Regions from separate parts of the Rubrobacter calidifluminis genome, predicted to be linked through region 1. Evidence: riboswitches for the same ligand, from Rfam matches in the RefSeq annotation. Region 1 holds a riboswitch; each other region holds the start of a gene.
What was found. Region 1 has a riboswitch for cyclic di-AMP ahead of PJB24_RS05535 (Na-translocating system protein MpsC family protein). Riboswitches for the same ligand answer to the same signal wherever they lie in the genome.

Region 1 (5,525 bases):
GTCTCGCTCGAGATAGAGCCGGGGACCTTCTTCGGGCTCCTCGGGCCCAACGGTGCGGGCAAGACGACCTTCATAAGCAGCATCGTCAACCTGGCCCGGCCCGACCGTGGGCGCATCGAGATCTTCGGCTACGATGCCATCCGCGACTTCCGGCGGGCGCGACGCATGGTCGGGGTCTCGCCCCAGGAGGTGAACCTCGACAAGTTCCTCACGGTCGAGGAGACGCTTTTGTACCACGCGGGTTACTACGGCGTCCCGAAACGCAAGGCGCGCGAGCGGGCGGCGGAGCTGCTGGAGCGCTTCGGGCTCTCCGACAAGCGGGATGCCCGCACCAATACCCTCTCCGGCGGGATGAAGCGGCGGGTGATGTTCGCCCGGGCGCTGATGCACGACCCCGGGATACTCTTCCTCGACGAGCCGACGGCCGGGGTCGACGTCGAGCTGCGCTACAGCCTCTGGAGCTACATCCGCGAGCTCAACCGCGGGGGGCTCACGATCGTGCTCACCACCCACTACATGGAGGAGGCGGAGGAGCTCTGCGAGGAGGTCGCCCTGATCTCGGGCGGGAGGATCGCCGACAGGGGTACCGTCGGGGAGCTCGAGGAGAGGCATGGTGCATCGAGCATCGAAGAGGTCTACATGAAGGTGATCCATGCTGATAGTTGACAGAGGGTTCCTGACGCTGCTCAAGCGCGAGGTGCTGCGCTTTCTGCGGGTGTGGTCCCAGACGATCGTGCCCCCCCTTCTGACCTCGCTTCTTTACGTCGTCGTCTTCGGGTTCGCGCTCGGCGGGAGGATAAAGGAGATAGAAGGCATCCCGTATCTGCAGTACATCCTCCCCGGGATCGCGACGATGAGCCTGGTGACCGGGGCGTACTCGAACACCTCGAGCTCGGTCTTCGACGCCAAACGCGAGCGCTACATAGACGACGTCCTCGCGAGCCCGATGAGCGACCTGCAGGTCGCGCTGGCTTACTCTCTGGGCGGGACGCTGCGCGGTGTGATCGTGGGCTGCGGGGTCTTCCTGGTCGGGATGCCCTTCGCCAGGACCGGGGCCGAGAACCCGCTGCTTCTGCTCGCGGTCTGGGTCCTCGCAGCGTTCGCGTTCTCCTCGCTCGGCGTGATTGTGGGGGTCGTCTCGACCCGGATAGACCACATCTCCTTCATGGGCAACGTCATAATCCAGCCGCTCGCTTTTCTCGGCGGGGTCTTCTACTCGGTCAGGATGCTGCCGCACCCGCTGAAGGTGGCGACGCTCTTCGACCCGATCTTCCACACCGTGGATGCCGCCCGCTACGCGGCCCTCGGCGTCTCCGACCTGGAAACCTACCTTTCGTTCGCCGTGATGATCTTTCTGTCCGGCGCCTGCTTCGCCGGGGCCTGCTGGGCTATAAGCCGTGGCCCGAACCTCCGCTACTAGGAGGGAGCGGAGGGAGGGAAGCCCCCTCCGCTTCGTCCTCTGGACGTTCGTGCTCTCGCGGGCCTTCTTTCTCGGGGTGGGGGCGCTCGCCCATCTTCTCCTGCCGCGGGCCCGTCCCGGCGGCATCCCCGGGCCCTGGGGAACGCTGGGCTACTGGGCGAACTGGGACGGGGCGTGGTACTCCGGGATCGCCACCTCCGGCTACGGCCTGCACGCCCCCCAGAGCACGGCTTTCTTCCCGCTCTACCCGCTCCTCGTGCACCTCGGAAGCAGCCTCGGCGGAGGGGCGGCGTTGTGGGGGGTGGCGATCTCGCTTGCCGCATGCTTCCTTGCCCTGTACTTCGTGTATGGGATGGCTGAGAAGCTGTATGGCGGGCGGGTTGCCCGCGCCTCGGTACTCACGCTCGCCTTCTTCCCTACGGCGTTCTTCCTGAACGCGGTCTATACCGAGAGCTTCTTCCTCGCGCTCTCGGCCGGGTGCCTCTGGGCCGCCTTGGTGCGGCGCGACCTGCTCCTCGCCGGCTTCCTCGGGGCGCTCGCCGCGGCGACCCGCAACCTCGGGGTGTTGCTCCTCCTGCCACTCTTTCTCGAGTGGGTGCGCGATCGCAGGGGGTTCGGGAGCCGGGGGCTCGCGGAGATGGCGCTGGTCCCCGCCGGGCTCTGCGCCTACGCGCTCTACCTCACCGGGCGCTTCGGGGACCCGCTCGTCTTCGCCCGCCAGCAGCGGGCCTACTGGGGACGCGCGCTGACCGATCCACTCGCGACCGCCCGGATGGCGTGGAGGAGCGCGAGGGAGGGTGCCCGCTACCTCGCCGAGCCGCACGCTCTCTTCGTGAGCACGCTTCCGGAACCTTCGCTCGCCGCCTCGAACACCCTCAACCTCGCGTTCTTCACCCTCTTCCTCGCCGTGATGGTTTTCGGGGTCTTCGTGCTCCCGCCGGGGTTGAGCCTCTACGCGCTGGCCCTCGTGCTCGTGCCCCTGCTCACACCTTCACCCCTGTTCCCGCTCATGAGCCTGCCCCGATTCCTTCTCGATGCGTTCCCGTTCTTCATCGCGCTCGGGGTAACCCTCTCCCGCAGCAGGAAGGCCCTCTTCCTGTGGCTCATCCTGAGCTCATTCGTAGGTGCAACGCTCACGGCGCTGTTCGTCACCTGGAGGTGGGTTGCTTGAACCGGCTTGCAAAAGATTGCTCCTGAGGCTGAACAGCGTGATATAATGAAATTACAACTGAATACATGCTGAGAAGCCGAATCTCCTCGAAATTGAGGAGAGCGGGGGACCCGAGTGGGGCCTTGCCCCTGGGGTGAATCGCCGGTGCGGTCCGGTGTAGGGCTTAGCTCTTTCGGCCCGAACCCGTCAGCTAACCTCGTAGGCTGTAAGGAAAGAGGGCGTCCCGCTGCATTCGGGATGGTTTTGGTGGTTGCGGGCGGAACCACCTGGATGCTGCGGGATGGTCAGAATCTACTCGGACCAGTCTCTGCGGTCCTTTCCCTTGCGGGGGAGGGCCAGCGGACATGGGGCCGGTAGCTGCGACCCCTCTACTGAGGTGGAGGTGCGATGCGGCACCGGCCCTTTGCCGTTGCCGCATCCGGGAAGCAGGAGGTGCGGCGTATCTGTGGCGCACAGGCAGAGCAGGACCGAGGCTGTCATCAGCGACGAGGTCATGGCCTTTCTGCGGAAGATCATCGGCCGTGGCCCGGACCGTATCCACACCTACATGATCGATGCCCTGGCGGTGGTGCGCTGTTGTGGCGTGTTGACCGTCTTCGAGCGGCGCCTCGTCGACACCGTCCAGGGGAGGAACACGGTGAAAGACCTGCGGGAGCAGGTCTTCCGTTCAGGGGCGGAGGAACTCTCCGGGAGGCTCGAAGGTTGTACGGGCAGGCGGGTTCTATACGTCCACTCTTCGATTTCTCCCGAGAGGGACGAGTGGGTCTACGTCATCGAATTCGAGGATGGGTTGGCCGAATGAGGAATCCGGGTGCGGAGACGGTGAAGCGAGAAGAAGGAAGCCCGGCGGGTGGGTCCGATGTCGGTGGTTCCCTGGAGGGTGTGCGGGGGGTGGTCCGGACAGAATGGAATCTCCTGCTGGTCCGTTGTGGAGTTGCCTATGGGCTGATGGATCCGGAGTGCGCTCTCTACCTTTATGGCTTACGCAGCGAAGTCTACCGTCTCAGCGACTACATAGGAGAGTACGTCGAGGTCTTTGGCCCGGTCGTACGGGAAGATTGCGAGCCGCCGGTCGTGCAGGTCATGAGGTTGCAGGTTCTTCGACAGAGGTGGATGGGATGAGCGTGGCCGGATACCTGGTGCTCGGGCTCCTCTCGCTAGCCTTGATCATCTATCTGCTTTACGTGATCGTGCGTCCGGGGAGGTTTTAGGATGGCTTCCCCCCAGAGGATTCCGAAAGAGCAGCGCCCGCGCAACCTGGCACGTTCCAGAGGGATCTTCGACCCCGAGCTTTCCAGGCAGGCGGCGGCGGAGTCGTTCAAGAAGCTCGACCCGCGGGAAATGGTGAGAAACCCCGTCATGTTCGTGGTCGAGGTGGGGACGTTGGTCGTGGGCTTTCTGAGCGGGTACGGCCTTTTCACCGGCTCGTCCCTGACCGGTTACAACCTGGCGATCTTCTTTCTGCTCCTGATCACCCTGCTGTTCGCCAACTTCGCGGAGGGCCTCGCCGAGGCCCGGGGAAGAGCGCAGGCCGAGTCGCTCAGGAAGACCCGCTCGGAGACCCCGGCGAGGAGGCTCGTGGACGGTCGGGAGGAGAGGGTGAGCAGCACCGAGCTGAAGAAAGGGGACCTCTTCGTCGTTGAGGAGGGGGAGATCATCCCGGCCGACGGCACGATCGTGGAGGGGATAGCCTCGGTGGACGAGTCGGCGATAACCGGGGAATCGGCCCCGGTGATAAGAGAGGCCGGCGGGGACCGATCCAGCGTGACCGGGGGCACCAGGGTGCTCTCGGACAGGATAGTCGTCGAGGTCACCTCCGAGCCGGGACAGAGTTTTCTGGATACCATGATCTCGCTCGTCGAGGGGGCGAGCCGCCAGAAGACGCCGAACGAGGTGGCCCTGACGATCCTGCTCGCCGCACTCACCGCGATCTTCCTGATCGTCACCGTGACGCTACTGCCCTTCTCGATCTACACCGGGAAACCGGTCGGTGTGACAACCCTCGTCGCCCTGCTGGTTTGTCTGATACCCACGACCATCGGGGCGCTGCTCTCGGCGATAGGCATCGCCGGGATGGACCGGGCCGTCAGGGCGAACGTGTTGGCCAAGAGCGGCCGGGCCGTCGAGGTTGCAGGGGACGTGGACACGCTGCTTCTGGACAAGACCGGGACCATCACGCTAGGCAACCGGAGGGCGACGCGCTTCGTGCCGCTCGGTGGGAACACCGAGGAGAACCTTAGGCGGTTCGCCTACCTCTCCTCGCTCGCCGACGAGACCCCCGAGGGGCGCTCCATAGTCGAACTGGCAGAAGAGCAGGGTGTAGAGCGGGAGAACCCTGGTGGAGCGCGGTTCGTTCCGTTCACCGCCCAGACCAGGATGAGCGGGGTGGACCTTCCGGACGGGACCGGGATACGCAAAGGGGCCGTCGACGCCGTGAAGAAGTGGGCCGAGAGAGACGGCGGAATCCCGGAGGATCTGGAGCAGGTGGCCGATGAGATCTCGGAGAAGGGTGGTACGCCGCTCGCCGTGGGCGTCGATCATAAGATCATCGGGATAATCCAGCTGGAAGACATCATAAAACCGGGGATGCGCGAACGCTTCGACCGTCTCAGGGCCGCCGGGATCCGCACGGTCATGATCACCGGGGACAACCCGAAGACGGCGGCTTTTATCGCGAGGGAGGCCGGGGTGGACGACTTCATAGCCGAGGCCACGCCGGAGGGCAAGCTGGATTTCGTCCGCGCCGAGCAGAAGAAAGGGCACCTCATCGCCATGTCGGGAGACGGTACCAACGATGCCCCGGCGCTCGCCCAGGCGGATGTCGGGCTCGCGATGAACTCCGGTACCCAGGCGGCCAAAGAGGCGGGGAACATGGTCGACCTCGACTCCGACCCGACCAAGCTCATCGAGGTCGTCGAGATCGGCAAGCAATTG
Region 2 (5,525 bases), on a different contig from region 1:
GGGAATGGCTCTCACCGGGAGCGCACGTGAACGCGGTCGGCGCACCCCGCCCCGAGTGGCGGGAACTCGACGACGGGGTGCTGCGGAGGGCTATCCTCTACGTGGATTCCCGGGAGGCCGCGATGAAGGAGGCGGGAGACGTGAGGGCCGCCGGGGAGATCTTCGCCGAGATCGGGGAGGTCGTCGCCGGGGTGAAGCCCGGCCGGCGGTCGGAAGAGGAGATCACGCTGTTCAAGTCGGTGGGGCTCGCGGTGGAGGATTTGGCGACGGCGGAGCTGGTCTGGCGCAAGGCGTCGGGTCGATGAACTGCTATGAGGTGAAGGGATGCGGGCGTGCTCAGGCGTACGGGAGGGAGGCGGATCTTGTCTGATCTCTGGCGGAGAGAGCTGGTAGACGGGGAGGTCGGGCTCGCCGTCTGGTGGTCCGGCAGAGGGGACGAGCCGGTGGTTTGCCTGCACGGGATCAGCTCCCAGCACCGCTCGTTCAACGCGCTCGCGAGGCGTCTTGCCGGCGGGCGGCCGCTCATCGGGGTTGACCTGCGGGGCCGGGGGGACTCGGAGAAGCCCGGCCCCGGCTCCTACGGGCTCGAGGCCCACGCGCGCGACGTGGTGCGGGTGCTAGACCATTTCGGCCTGGAGCGGGCCACGCTCGCCGGACATTCGATGGGGGCGTTCGTCGCGCAGAGGGTGGCGCTCTCGCACCCCGAACGGGTGCGGGCGCTCGTGCTTCTCGACGGCGGCTGGCCGCGGGTGGAGGGGCGGGAAGAGCTCTCCGGCGGGGTCTCCGAGGGGCTCGCCCGCTCCTTCAGCCGGCTCCGGATGACCTTCGAGAGCCCCGACGATTACCTCCGTTTCTGGTATCCGGAAGAGGGGGTGACGATGCGGGATCTGACGCCTGAACTCGCCGATTACTACCGCTACGACCTGGAGGAGGTCGAAGGTGGCTACCGGCCCAAGGCCTCTTTAGTGGCCTGTACGGAGGATGCGGAGGACGTCGCCCGCTCGGCGTTGACCACCGCGGAGATGGGCCGCATCTCGTGCCCGGTCGCGCTGGTGCGCGCCGCGGAGGGGTTCTTCCCGGGGAGCGCGCCGCTCATCTCCGAGAACGTGCGGCGTCGGATGGAGGACTCGTTCGACGTGAGAGGGTCGATCCTCCTGGAGGACACCAACCACTACACGCTCATGTGGGAGCCGGCCGTCGGCCGGTGGGCCGGGGTGCTCCTCGAAGGCTGGACGCGCTAGAGCGTGCCTTTGGCCTTGCGGCGGCGGGTGCGCAGGACGAAGTAGTAGACCGCAGCGGCCGCGAGCAGGAGGACCAGGACGGCACTCGCGTACCACTCGGTTTGGGCGAAAAGCGTCGCCAGCGCCGCGAGCGCCGCGGAGGCTGGTACCGTGAGGATCCAGGCCCACACTATCCGCCAGGCCACCCCCCAGCGCACCGCGCTGAACCTCTTCGTCGCACCTGCCCCCATCACCGAGCCGGAGATCACGTGCGTCGTGCTGACCGGAAAGCCCCAGGAGGTGGCCGCCTGGATCACCAGGGCTCCGACCGTCTGGGCCGCGAAGCCGTGGACCGGCTCCATCTGGATGATCCTGCTGCCGAGCGTGCGGATGATCCTCCACCCGCCGGCCCAGGTGCCGAGCGCGATCGCGAGCGCGGAGGCCAGAACGACCCACAGGGGCACCGCGAAGCTGCCTATGAAGCCGGAACTGAGCAGCGCCAGCGTTATGATCGCCATGGTCTTCTGGGCGTCGTTCGCCCCGTGGCTGAAGGAGACGAAAGCGCTGGAGAGGATCTGGAGCTTGCGGAAGGCGTCGTTGGCGCGGCTCGGGCGGGCCCTTCGGAAGACGTTGAGCAGCACGACGGTGGCTATGTACGCCGCGACGAGCCCGATCACCGGGGAGGCGACGAGCGCGACGAACACCGGGTAGACCTCGTCCCAGGCCACCGCGCCCGCCCCGTAGGCCGCGATGCCCATCCCGATGAGCGCACCGATCAACGCGTGCGAGGAGCTGGATGGCAGACCGGCCCTCCAGGTGATCAGGTTCCACGCTATCGCCCCGAACAGGACGGCTATGATCTCCGCGAGCCCGACACCCCCCGAAGGTCCAACCAGACTGCCGATCGTGTTGGCGACCGTGGCGTGCAACAGCTGGGTCGCGACGACCGCCCCGATCAGGTTGAGCGCGGCCGAGAAAAGGACCGCGACATAGGGCGGTAGTGCCCGGGTGCCGACCGTCGTGGCGATGGCGTTGGCGGTGTCGTGGAAGCCGTTGGTGAAGTCGAAGCCGAGGGCGGTTGCCAGCGTGAAGAGCAGCAGAACGACCTGCGCCTCATGCATTCTTTATCGCGATCCCCTCGAGTACGTTGGCCACGTCCTCGCAGCGGTCGAGCGCATCCTCCAGCAATCCGTAGAGATCCTTCAGCTTGAGCACCTCCAGCGTCCTGTAGCTCCCCCCGAAGAGTTCGGCTATCGCGCGCCGGGAGACCGCGTCTCCCACGTCCTCCAGCCTGTGCACCTCGATTATGTGATCCTTGTAGGGCTTGCCCGAACCGAGCTTCTTCGTCGCCTCCTCGAGCTGGGATGCGGCCTGGACGAGGAGATCCGCCAGTTCCCGGGCGGGGGGTGTGATCTCGCCGATGTCGTAGAGGTTGGCCGTGTCGGCTATCTCCTCTATGTAATCCACTATGTCGTCCATGCCCGCGGCGAGCGAGTATATGTCCTCCCGGTCGAAGGGGGTGACGAAGGTCCGGTGCAGGGCGGAGATTATCTCGTGGGTGGTGTCGTCTCCCCGATGCTCGAGTTCCTTGATCCGCTTCTGGTGTCCGGCGAGCTCACCGGGGTTCGAGAATGCCACCTCGAGCAGCCGGGCAGAGCGTGAGATGTTCTTCGACTGCTCCTCGAAGTACTCGTAGAAGCGGCGCTCGCGCGGGACCAGTGAGATTGTTCCCAAGGCCCGACGCAGCCGCCCGGAAGTCGGCGGATTCGGTTTGCTCTCCTCGGACATGACCTCTTTGGCTCCTGCTCTCTCGTTGTATGACCTCCTCTAGGCTAAATACTAACCAAACTTGCGGTTTCGTACCCGCCCCGACGCGATACGAGCCACACCGCCGTGTTGACAACGGTGTGGCTGGGGGGTATATCTCCGGAAGCCATGGACGGAGAGCCAGACCGTCGCCGAACCTCCGGGGAGACCGGAGGACGGGGGACCCGTAGAAAGAGGGGTTTTCCCTCCGGGGTGAATCGCCACGAGAGCGTAGGGCTTTCTCTTCCGGCCCGAACCCGACAGCTAACCCCGCAGGCGTGAGAGGAAGGGGATGATGAGAACCATCTTTCGCTGTCCGCGGGTGGGAGAACCCGCACGGAGCGTTTCGAGATGATCCGGGCCACCCGCTCCAAGGGCCGGGCTTCCTCGAGGTTTCGCAGCTGGTTGCTCGAGAACCGGATCGAGGAGATCCAGGGTCCACACATCAAGGAGGCCCGCGAACAGCATCCCTGGTGGCAGGTGGTGTGCCTGACCGGGGTGGACTACTACTCGACGCTCGGGTACATCCCCGGCATAGCCGGGCTCGCCGCGGGTGCGCTCTCACCTATCGCGACGATGTTCATCGTGCTTCTCACCCTCTTCGGGATGCTCCCTGCCTACCGCCGGGTCGCCTACCACAGCCCGCACGGGCAGGGTTCGATCGCGATGCTCGAACGTCTGCTCTCTTTCTGGAAGGGCAAGATCTTCGTCTTGTGCCTGCTCGGGTTCGTCGGCACGGCCTGGATGTTCACGATAACCCTCTCTGCCGCCGACGGCGCGACGCATCTGGCCGAGAACCCGATAGTGCCATCTTTCCTGCACGACAAAGAGACGGCGATTACACTCGTACTTCTCGCCATCCTCGGCGGGGTTTTCCTGAAGGGCTTTCGGGAGGCCATAGGCATCGCGATCGTGCTCGTCTTCTCGTACCTATTCCTCAACCTGCTCATCGTCATCTTCGGCTTCTACATGATCTTCCAGCACCCGGCGTACCTCTCTCACTGGAAGGATGCCCTGCTGCACGGCTATGGCAACCCGCTCGACATGGTCGTCGTCTCGTTTCTTGTCTTCCCGCAGCTCGCGCTCGGTCTCTCGGGCTTCGAGACCGGCGTCTCGATGATGCCGCTCGTGAAGGGCGACCCGGATGACGACCCCCAGCGGCCCGCCGGGCGTATCCGCAACACCCGCAAGATGCTCACCGCGGCCGCTTTGATCATGAGCTTCTTCCTGATCACGACGAGCTTCGTCACCACGGTCCTGATCCCGCACAGGGAGTTCGAGCCGGGCGGCAAGGCCGCGGGCCGGGCGCTCGCTTACCTCGCGCACCAGTACATGGGCAATGCCTTCGGGACGATCTACGACATCTCCACGATCACGATCCTCTGGTTCGGAGGGGCCTCGGCCCTGACCGGGCTTCTGAACATCGTGCCCCGCTACCTGCCGCGCTACGGGATGGCCCCGGAATGGGGCCGGGCGGTAAGGCCGATGGTGCTCGTCTTCAGCGCGATAGCCTTCGCGATTACGCTGGCCTTCAACGCCGGGGTCGACTCCCAGAGCGGGCCGTACGCGACGGGTGTGCTCATCATGATGACCTCGGCGGCCGTGGCCGTGACCATCGCCGTGCGCCGGCAGCGCAAACGCAGGTCGACGCTCGTTTTCGGGCTCATAACCCTGGTGATGCTCTACGCCGACGTCGAGAACATCCGCTCCCAGCCGAACGGGATCGTGATCTCGATCCTGTTTATCGTAGCGATAATCTTCGTCTCCCTCGTCTCCCGTGCGCTGCGCTCGACGGAGCTGCGCCAGGAGTCCATAGAACTCGACGATGCGGCCTGGGAGTTCATCAACGAGGCGCTCTACTCGGGGGAGATACACATCATCGCCAACCGACGTCAGGCGGGAGACCGCCGGGAGTACGAGCTTAAAGAGCGTGAACAGCGGGAGGCGAACCACATCCCGCGCGAGATCCCGGTTCTGTTCCTCGAGGTAGAGGTGGCCGACCCCTCGGAGTTCACCGACGTGATGGAGGTGAGGGGGGCCAGGGTGGACGGCTACCGGGTGCTGCGGGCGGAGAGTTCGAGCGTCCCGAACGCGATAGCGGCCTTCCTGCTGTACCTGAGAGACAAAACCGGCGCGAAGCCTCACTGCTACTTCGGATGGACCGAGGGCAACCCGCTGGTCTACCTGGTCCGCTACATCCTCTTCGGCGAGGGAGACATCCCGCCGGTCACGCGCGAGGTGCTGCGCGAGGCGGAGCCCAACCCCAAGCGGCGTCCGGCGATACACGTCGGTGGGTGATCTGGACCGCATGGAGGAGATACTCCGCTTCTGGTTCGGGGAGGGCCGGGAGTTCCGCGAGGAGTGGTTCGGGGGTGGCGAGGACTTCGACCGTGAGGTGAGCGAACGGTTCCGCGCCGACTACGAGTGGGCTGCCTCCAGGGAGCTCGGAGACTGGAAGGAGACGCCCAGGGGTTGCCTCGCCCTGATCCTGCTGCTCGA
Region 3 (5,525 bases), on a different contig from region 1:
TCGTCTACAACGCCCATTATCTCACCTACCTGGACGTGGCTATAACCGAGTATTTCAGGGGGCTCGGGATAACCTTCACCGGCGCTTCCCCTGATTTCGACATAGCGCTGGTCCGGGCGATGCTGGAGTTCAAGCGGCCTGCGCGTCTGGACGATCTGCTCGACGTGCGGGTCGGTATAAAGTCCTTTGGGAGGTCCAGTTTCGTCGCCGGGTTCCAGATCGTCCACCATGGAGGGGAGGATCCCGTCCTGGAGGCGGAGGTGGTGTATGTCTCCTACTCGCAGGAGGAAGGCAGGGCCGTGCCGGTGCCGGGATGGGTGCGCAGCAGAATCGAGAGGTTCGAGAGGGAGGGCGTATTGCCGGAGCAGAAAGAAGCGGACGATATGTGATTCAATGATAAGAGTATGAGGGTAGGCGTATCCACGTTCGTCACCGATGAGGGTATAAAGCCCGATATCCTGGGTCTGCTGCTCGAAGAGCGCGGTTTCGACTCGTTGTTTGTCGCCGAGCACACCCACATACCGCTCAGCAGGAGGACGCCGTACCCTGGAGGGGGGGAGTTGCCGAGGAAGTACTATCGGACGCTCGACCCCTTCGTCACGCTCACTGCGGCCGCAGCGGCCACCCAGACTCTGATCGTGGGCACCGGGGTGTTGCTCCTGGCACAGCGCGACCCCATCACGACAGCAAAGGAGGTTGCGAGCCTCGACCATTTCTCCGACGGGCGCGTGATCTTCGGCGTCGGGGTCGGCTGGAACGAGGAGGAGATGGAGAACCACGGGACCAACCCCCGTACCAGGGGGCGGCTGGTCAACGAGCGCCTGCGGGCTATGATTGAGATCTGGACCCGGGATTCGGCCGAGTATCACGGGGAGTTCGTCGATTTCGACCCTATAGCCTCCTGGCCCAAGCCGGTCAGCAAGCCCTATCCACCGATCTACGTCGGCGGGGGACGGCGGGCCTTCGCGAGGGTGGCCGAATTCGGGGACGCCTGGCTCGCCAACGGGCTGCCGCCAGAGAGGCTCGCGCCGATGATGGAAGAGCTGCGAAGGGTGGCCGGCAGGGAGGTGCCCGTGACCGTTTTCGGAGCCTCGCGCGAGCGAGAGGTGCTAGAAGAGTACGAGCGGCTCGGCGTCGACCGGGTGTTGCTCGATCTGCCGACCCTACCCGAACCTGAGACCACCGAGCTGCTCGACGAGCTCTCAGGGCTCGTCGACGTTTTTCTGTAATCCGGGCCTCTCCTCCGAGGCTTCACCGGTGCTGCCGGGTATTACACTCTCTTCGTAGGGACCACTGGCGCGGCTGGAGCAAAGACTCTTTCAGAGGGAGATGTCTGGAGCTATGGATCTCAGGCTTTCGGTTTTGGATCTCTCACCGGTCGGCGTGGGGTACGGATCTTCTGAGGCTCTGCGCAACACTTTTGAGCTCGCCCGACTGGCTGACCGCCTCGGCTACGAGCGCTACTGGCTCGCCGAGCACCACAACCTCCCGAGCGTGGCCAGCTCCTCGCCGGAGGTGATGATAGGGCACGTCGCGGACAGGACCTCCCGCATCCGGGTTGGAGCGGGGGGTATCATGCTCCCCAACCACGCCCCGCTAAAGGTGGCCGAGACCTTCCGGGTGCTCGAGGCCCTGCACCCGGGCCGTATAGACCTCGGCATAGGCCGGGCTCCCGGCACCGACCCGGTGACCGCCGCCGCGCTCCGGCGCTCCACCGGTGCGGACGGGGCGGAGGACTTCCCCGAACGCTTCGCCGAACTCCTCGCCTTCGGCGGGGATGGCTTCCCCGAGGATCATCCTTTCGCGGCGGTGCGCGCCGTGCCCGACGACGTGGATCTTCCCCCAATCTGGCTGCTCGGCTCCAGCGGCTACTCCGCACGGGCCGCGGGAAAGATGGGGCTCGGCTACGCCTTCGCGGCGCACTTCAGCCCGGCCGATCCCGCCCCGCCGATGCTCGCCTACAGAGAGAGCTTCGAGCCCTCGGAGGAGTTCGAGCGTCCCTCGGCGATACTCGCCGTCTCCGTCGTCTGCGCCGAGAGCGAGGAGCGCGCCGCGGAGCTCGCCTCCTCGATGCAGCTCGCCTGGGTCAGGATGCGCAGCGGCCGGCCCGGGCCGCTTCCCACGCCGGAAGAGGCCCTGGCTCACGAGTACACGCCGGCGGAGAGGCGCCTCGTCGAGGCGTACCGCTCGATGCAGATCATCGGCACCCCGGAGAGGGTCAGGGAGAGGATGGAGGAGCTCGCGGAGCGCACCCGGGCCGACGAGCTCATGGTCACGACGATGGTCTACGACCACGCCGCGCGGCTGCACTCCTACGAGCTTCTCGCGGGGGTCTTCGGGCTCGCAGGAGCACCGGCCGGGGGGCGGGAGCGGACATGAGACAGATGGACCGGAGATACCCCGACCCTTCGGTGCTCGGTGGGGAGGTGGGGCTGTGGACCTCGATCCTCAACTATCTGCCCGCTTCCCGGGCGAGGGAGGCCGTGGCCGAGGCCGAGGAGCTCGGCTACGGGGCGCTCTGGTTCGGGGAGGCGACCGGACGGGAGGTCTTCACCACCGCCGCGATACTGCTCTCCGCCACCAGTCGGATTCAGATCGCCACCGGCATCGCCAACATCTTCGTCCGTGACGCGTGGGCGACGAACGCCGCGTCGAAGACGCTCGCCGAGGCGTATCCGGGACGGTTCGTCCTCGGGATCGGGGTGAGCCACCGGCCGCTCGTCGAGATGCGCGGTCACGACTACCGCTCGCCGCTCGCGACGATGCGCTCCTACCTGGAGGGCATGCGCCGGGCCCGATTCGACGCCGTAGGACCTGAACGGGAGGCCCCCGTGCTGCTCGCTGCGCTCGGCCCGAAGATGCTCGAGCTCTCCAGAGATCTCGCCGACGGAGCCCATCCTTATCTGGTAACCCCGCAGCATACCGCCTACGCCCGCGAGATCCTCGGGGAAGGGCCGCTCCTCGCCGTCGAGCAGGGGGTGGTCCTCACGGAGGACCGGACGGAGGCTCTGCGCCTCGCCCGCTCGCACCTAAACCGGTATCTCGGGCTTCCCAACTACCGCAACAGCTGGCTCCGCCAGGGCTTCACCGAAGAAGACCTCTCCGGGGAGGGCAGCGACCGCTTCGTGGAGGCGCTCGTCGCCTGGGGAGACGAGGGCAGAATAAGAGAGCGGGTGCACGAGCACCTCGACGCGGGAGCGGACCACGTCTGCGTGCAGGTGATAACCGACCGGCCCGAGGCCGGTCTCGGCAGGGAGTGGCGCGCCCTGGCCCCCGCGCTGCTGGCGTAGCGTCCACCGGTTGACAACTTCTCTCTTCGGGCGTATACCGGCGGGTTGTAAGAAGTGGTGCCAGAAGCGCCGAGCTCCCGGGTGGCACCGGGAGGCGGGGGACCCGATCAGGTGGGCTCAGGGCCCGCCGAGGGGTGAATCGCCCCGGAGCGGGGCGTAGGGCTTCTCTCTTTCGGCCCGAACCCGTCAGCTAACCCCGCAGGCGCCGAAGAAGGAGGAAGAGGAGTGACGGTCCAGCGTAGGTCGTTCCTCAGGCGCATGATGCTCGGGGAGGAGAGGCCTCACACCGAGCGGGAGGAGAAAGTCCTCAACTACGTCGTCCACCGGATAAACGACGGCGCCCCGCTGCACGAGATCGTGCGCGAGGACTACGTGGTGCGCAACTGCTCGCAGCGGGAGATAGACGACATCCTGCGTTGCCCCGAGCTGGTGCGGGCGAGCCGCAGCCGTCTCGAGCGAGCCTTCCTCTCGGGGGAGCTCGCCCCTTCGAGCCTCCGCCGGCGTTTGTAGCTTCGTCGGGGTCTTGAGCGCGGGTCGCCCGCGACGGTTCTCCCGCCGGATGGCCTGCTTTCGCCGGAGGTGATCCCCGGGCAGGGGGATCACCTCCGGCTTTCTTCGTCCTTTCGCCCTATTCTCAGAATTCTCTCAACCTCCGGACTTAATAGGAGGAAGTCCTCCCGCTGGAGGATCGGCGTGAAGAGGTGTCCCACCGGATGAGAGAGGCTGGCTTGGCATGGGATGTTGGCTGAGGATATGGCGAAGGGTGATCTCGCCGATCGGCGCGCTGTCCGCGCTGCTGCTCGTCCTGGCGGCCTGTTCCGGGGCGGGGAGGGTCACCGGCCAGACGTCCCCGGGGACGCTCGCACCTGGGGCACCGCCCGGACTGGAGAAGATAAAGCACGTGATCATCATCATGCAGGAGAACCGTTCCTTCGACAACTACTTCGGCACCTACCCCGGCGCCGACGGCATCCCGATGAAGAACGGGCACCCGGCGGTCTGCATCCCGGACCCGCGCCTGGGACACTGCATCCGACCCTTCCACGACCGCAAGAACCGTGACCTGGGCGGGCCTCACACCGCGACGGACGCCCGAAAGGACATAAACGGCGGCAGGATGAACGGCTTCATCCGTCAGCAGCTCGCCGGGGAGAGCCGGCTGTGCAAGAAGAGCCCGCTGAACCCCCACTGCTCCCACGTAACCCACGACAACCCTCCAGACGTCGTCGGCTACCACACGGCGCGGGAGATCCCGAACTACTGGGCCTACGCCCGCAACTTCGTCCTGCAGGACCACATGTTCGAGTCGAACGCTTCCTGGAGCCTTCCGGCACACCTGTATACGGTCTCGGCGTGGTCCGCGGTGTGCAAGAACGAAAACCCCATGAGCTGCCGCAGCGCCCTGCAGCGCCCGGATGAGCCGCTGGACTTTGCAAAGCGTTTCCCCCGCGCCGTGCCCCCGGTTCAGAAGCATGGAGGCCATCTCAGGCCCCCTGACTACGCCTGGACCGACATAACCTACCTGCTGCACAAATACCACGTGAGCTGGCGCTACTACGTGGCCAGGGGCGCAGAACCCGACTGCCCCGACGGGCAGATGTTCTGCCACAGGACCATGCAGAGCCCGAAGACCCCCGGCATCTGGAACCCGCTGCCGCATTTCGAGACGGTCAGACAGGACCATCAGCTCGGGAACATCCAGAGCACCAGGGCCTACTTCAGGGCTGCGAGGGAGGGGCGTCTCCCGCAGGTGAGCTGGCTCGTCCCGAGCGGCAAGAACAGCGAGCATCCCCCGGCGCTCATAAGCAACGGGCAGGCCTACGTCACCCGGGTGATCAACGCGGCGATGAGGAGCCCGGACTGGAAGAGCACGGCGATCTTCCTCACCTGGGACGACTGGGGAGGCTTCTACGACAACGTCGTGCCCCCCAAGGTGGATAAGATGGGCTACGGCCTGAGGGTACCGGGGCTCGTCATAAGCCCCTACGCGAAGCGCGGATACATAGACCACCAGACGCTCTCGTTCGACGCCTATCTGAAGTTCATCGAAGACCGTTTCCTGGGCGGGCAGCGGCTCAACCCCAAAACCGACGGGCGACCGGACCCGCGTCCGGACGTGAGAGAGGCATTGCCGCAGCTCGGCAACCTGATCCGTGACTTCAATTTCAACCAGAGGCCGCGTCCACCCCTTATCCTCTGCCCGCACCCGAAGACCGATCTCGTGAGCCCGCGTCC

Region 2: linked by a shared signal. The riboswitch ahead of PJB24_RS03345 (APC family permease) and the one ahead of PJB24_RS05535 (Na-translocating system protein MpsC family protein) in region 1 are both predicted to bind cyclic di-AMP.
Region 3: linked by a shared signal. The riboswitch ahead of PJB24_RS14860 (hypothetical protein) and the one ahead of PJB24_RS05535 (Na-translocating system protein MpsC family protein) in region 1 are both predicted to bind cyclic di-AMP.

What each region holds. Positions count from the first base shown of each region.
Region 1 covers NZ_JAQKGV010000005.1:72,659-78,183, reverse strand. Annotated here, with positions in the region: gene PJB24_RS05550 (ABC transporter ATP-binding protein) at 1-666, shown strand, start outside; gene PJB24_RS05545 (ABC transporter permease) at 653-1,420, shown strand; gene PJB24_RS05540 (glycosyltransferase family 39 protein) at 1,398-2,591, shown strand; cyclic di-AMP (ydaO/yuaA leader) riboswitch at 2,656-2,811, shown strand; gene PJB24_RS05535 (Na-translocating system protein MpsC family protein) at 3,037-3,393, shown strand; gene PJB24_RS05530 (potassium-transporting ATPase subunit F) at 3,710-3,802, shown strand; gene kdpB (potassium-transporting ATPase subunit KdpB) at 3,804-5,525, shown strand, end outside.
Region 2 covers NZ_JAQKGV010000003.1:77,952-83,476, reverse strand. Annotated here, with positions in the region: gene PJB24_RS03365 (ornithine cyclodeaminase family protein) at 1-305, shown strand, start outside; gene PJB24_RS03360 (alpha/beta fold hydrolase) at 363-1,241, shown strand; gene PJB24_RS03355 (inorganic phosphate transporter) at 1,238-2,341, opposite strand; gene PJB24_RS03350 (DUF47 domain-containing protein) at 2,334-3,008, opposite strand; cyclic di-AMP (ydaO/yuaA leader) riboswitch at 3,167-3,320, shown strand; gene PJB24_RS03345 (APC family permease) at 3,378-5,324, shown strand; gene PJB24_RS03340 (DUF924 family protein) at 5,317-5,525, shown strand, end outside.
Region 3 covers NZ_JAQKGV010000025.1:18,046-23,570, forward strand. Annotated here, with positions in the region: gene PJB24_RS14840 (acyl-CoA thioesterase) at 1-389, shown strand, start outside; gene PJB24_RS14845 (LLM class F420-dependent oxidoreductase) at 405-1,229, shown strand; gene PJB24_RS14850 (LLM class flavin-dependent oxidoreductase) at 1,342-2,379, shown strand; gene PJB24_RS14855 (LLM class F420-dependent oxidoreductase) at 2,385-3,290, shown strand; cyclic di-AMP (ydaO/yuaA leader) riboswitch at 3,348-3,510, shown strand; gene PJB24_RS14860 (hypothetical protein) at 3,516-3,800, shown strand; gene PJB24_RS14865 (alkaline phosphatase family protein) at 4,054-5,525, shown strand, end outside.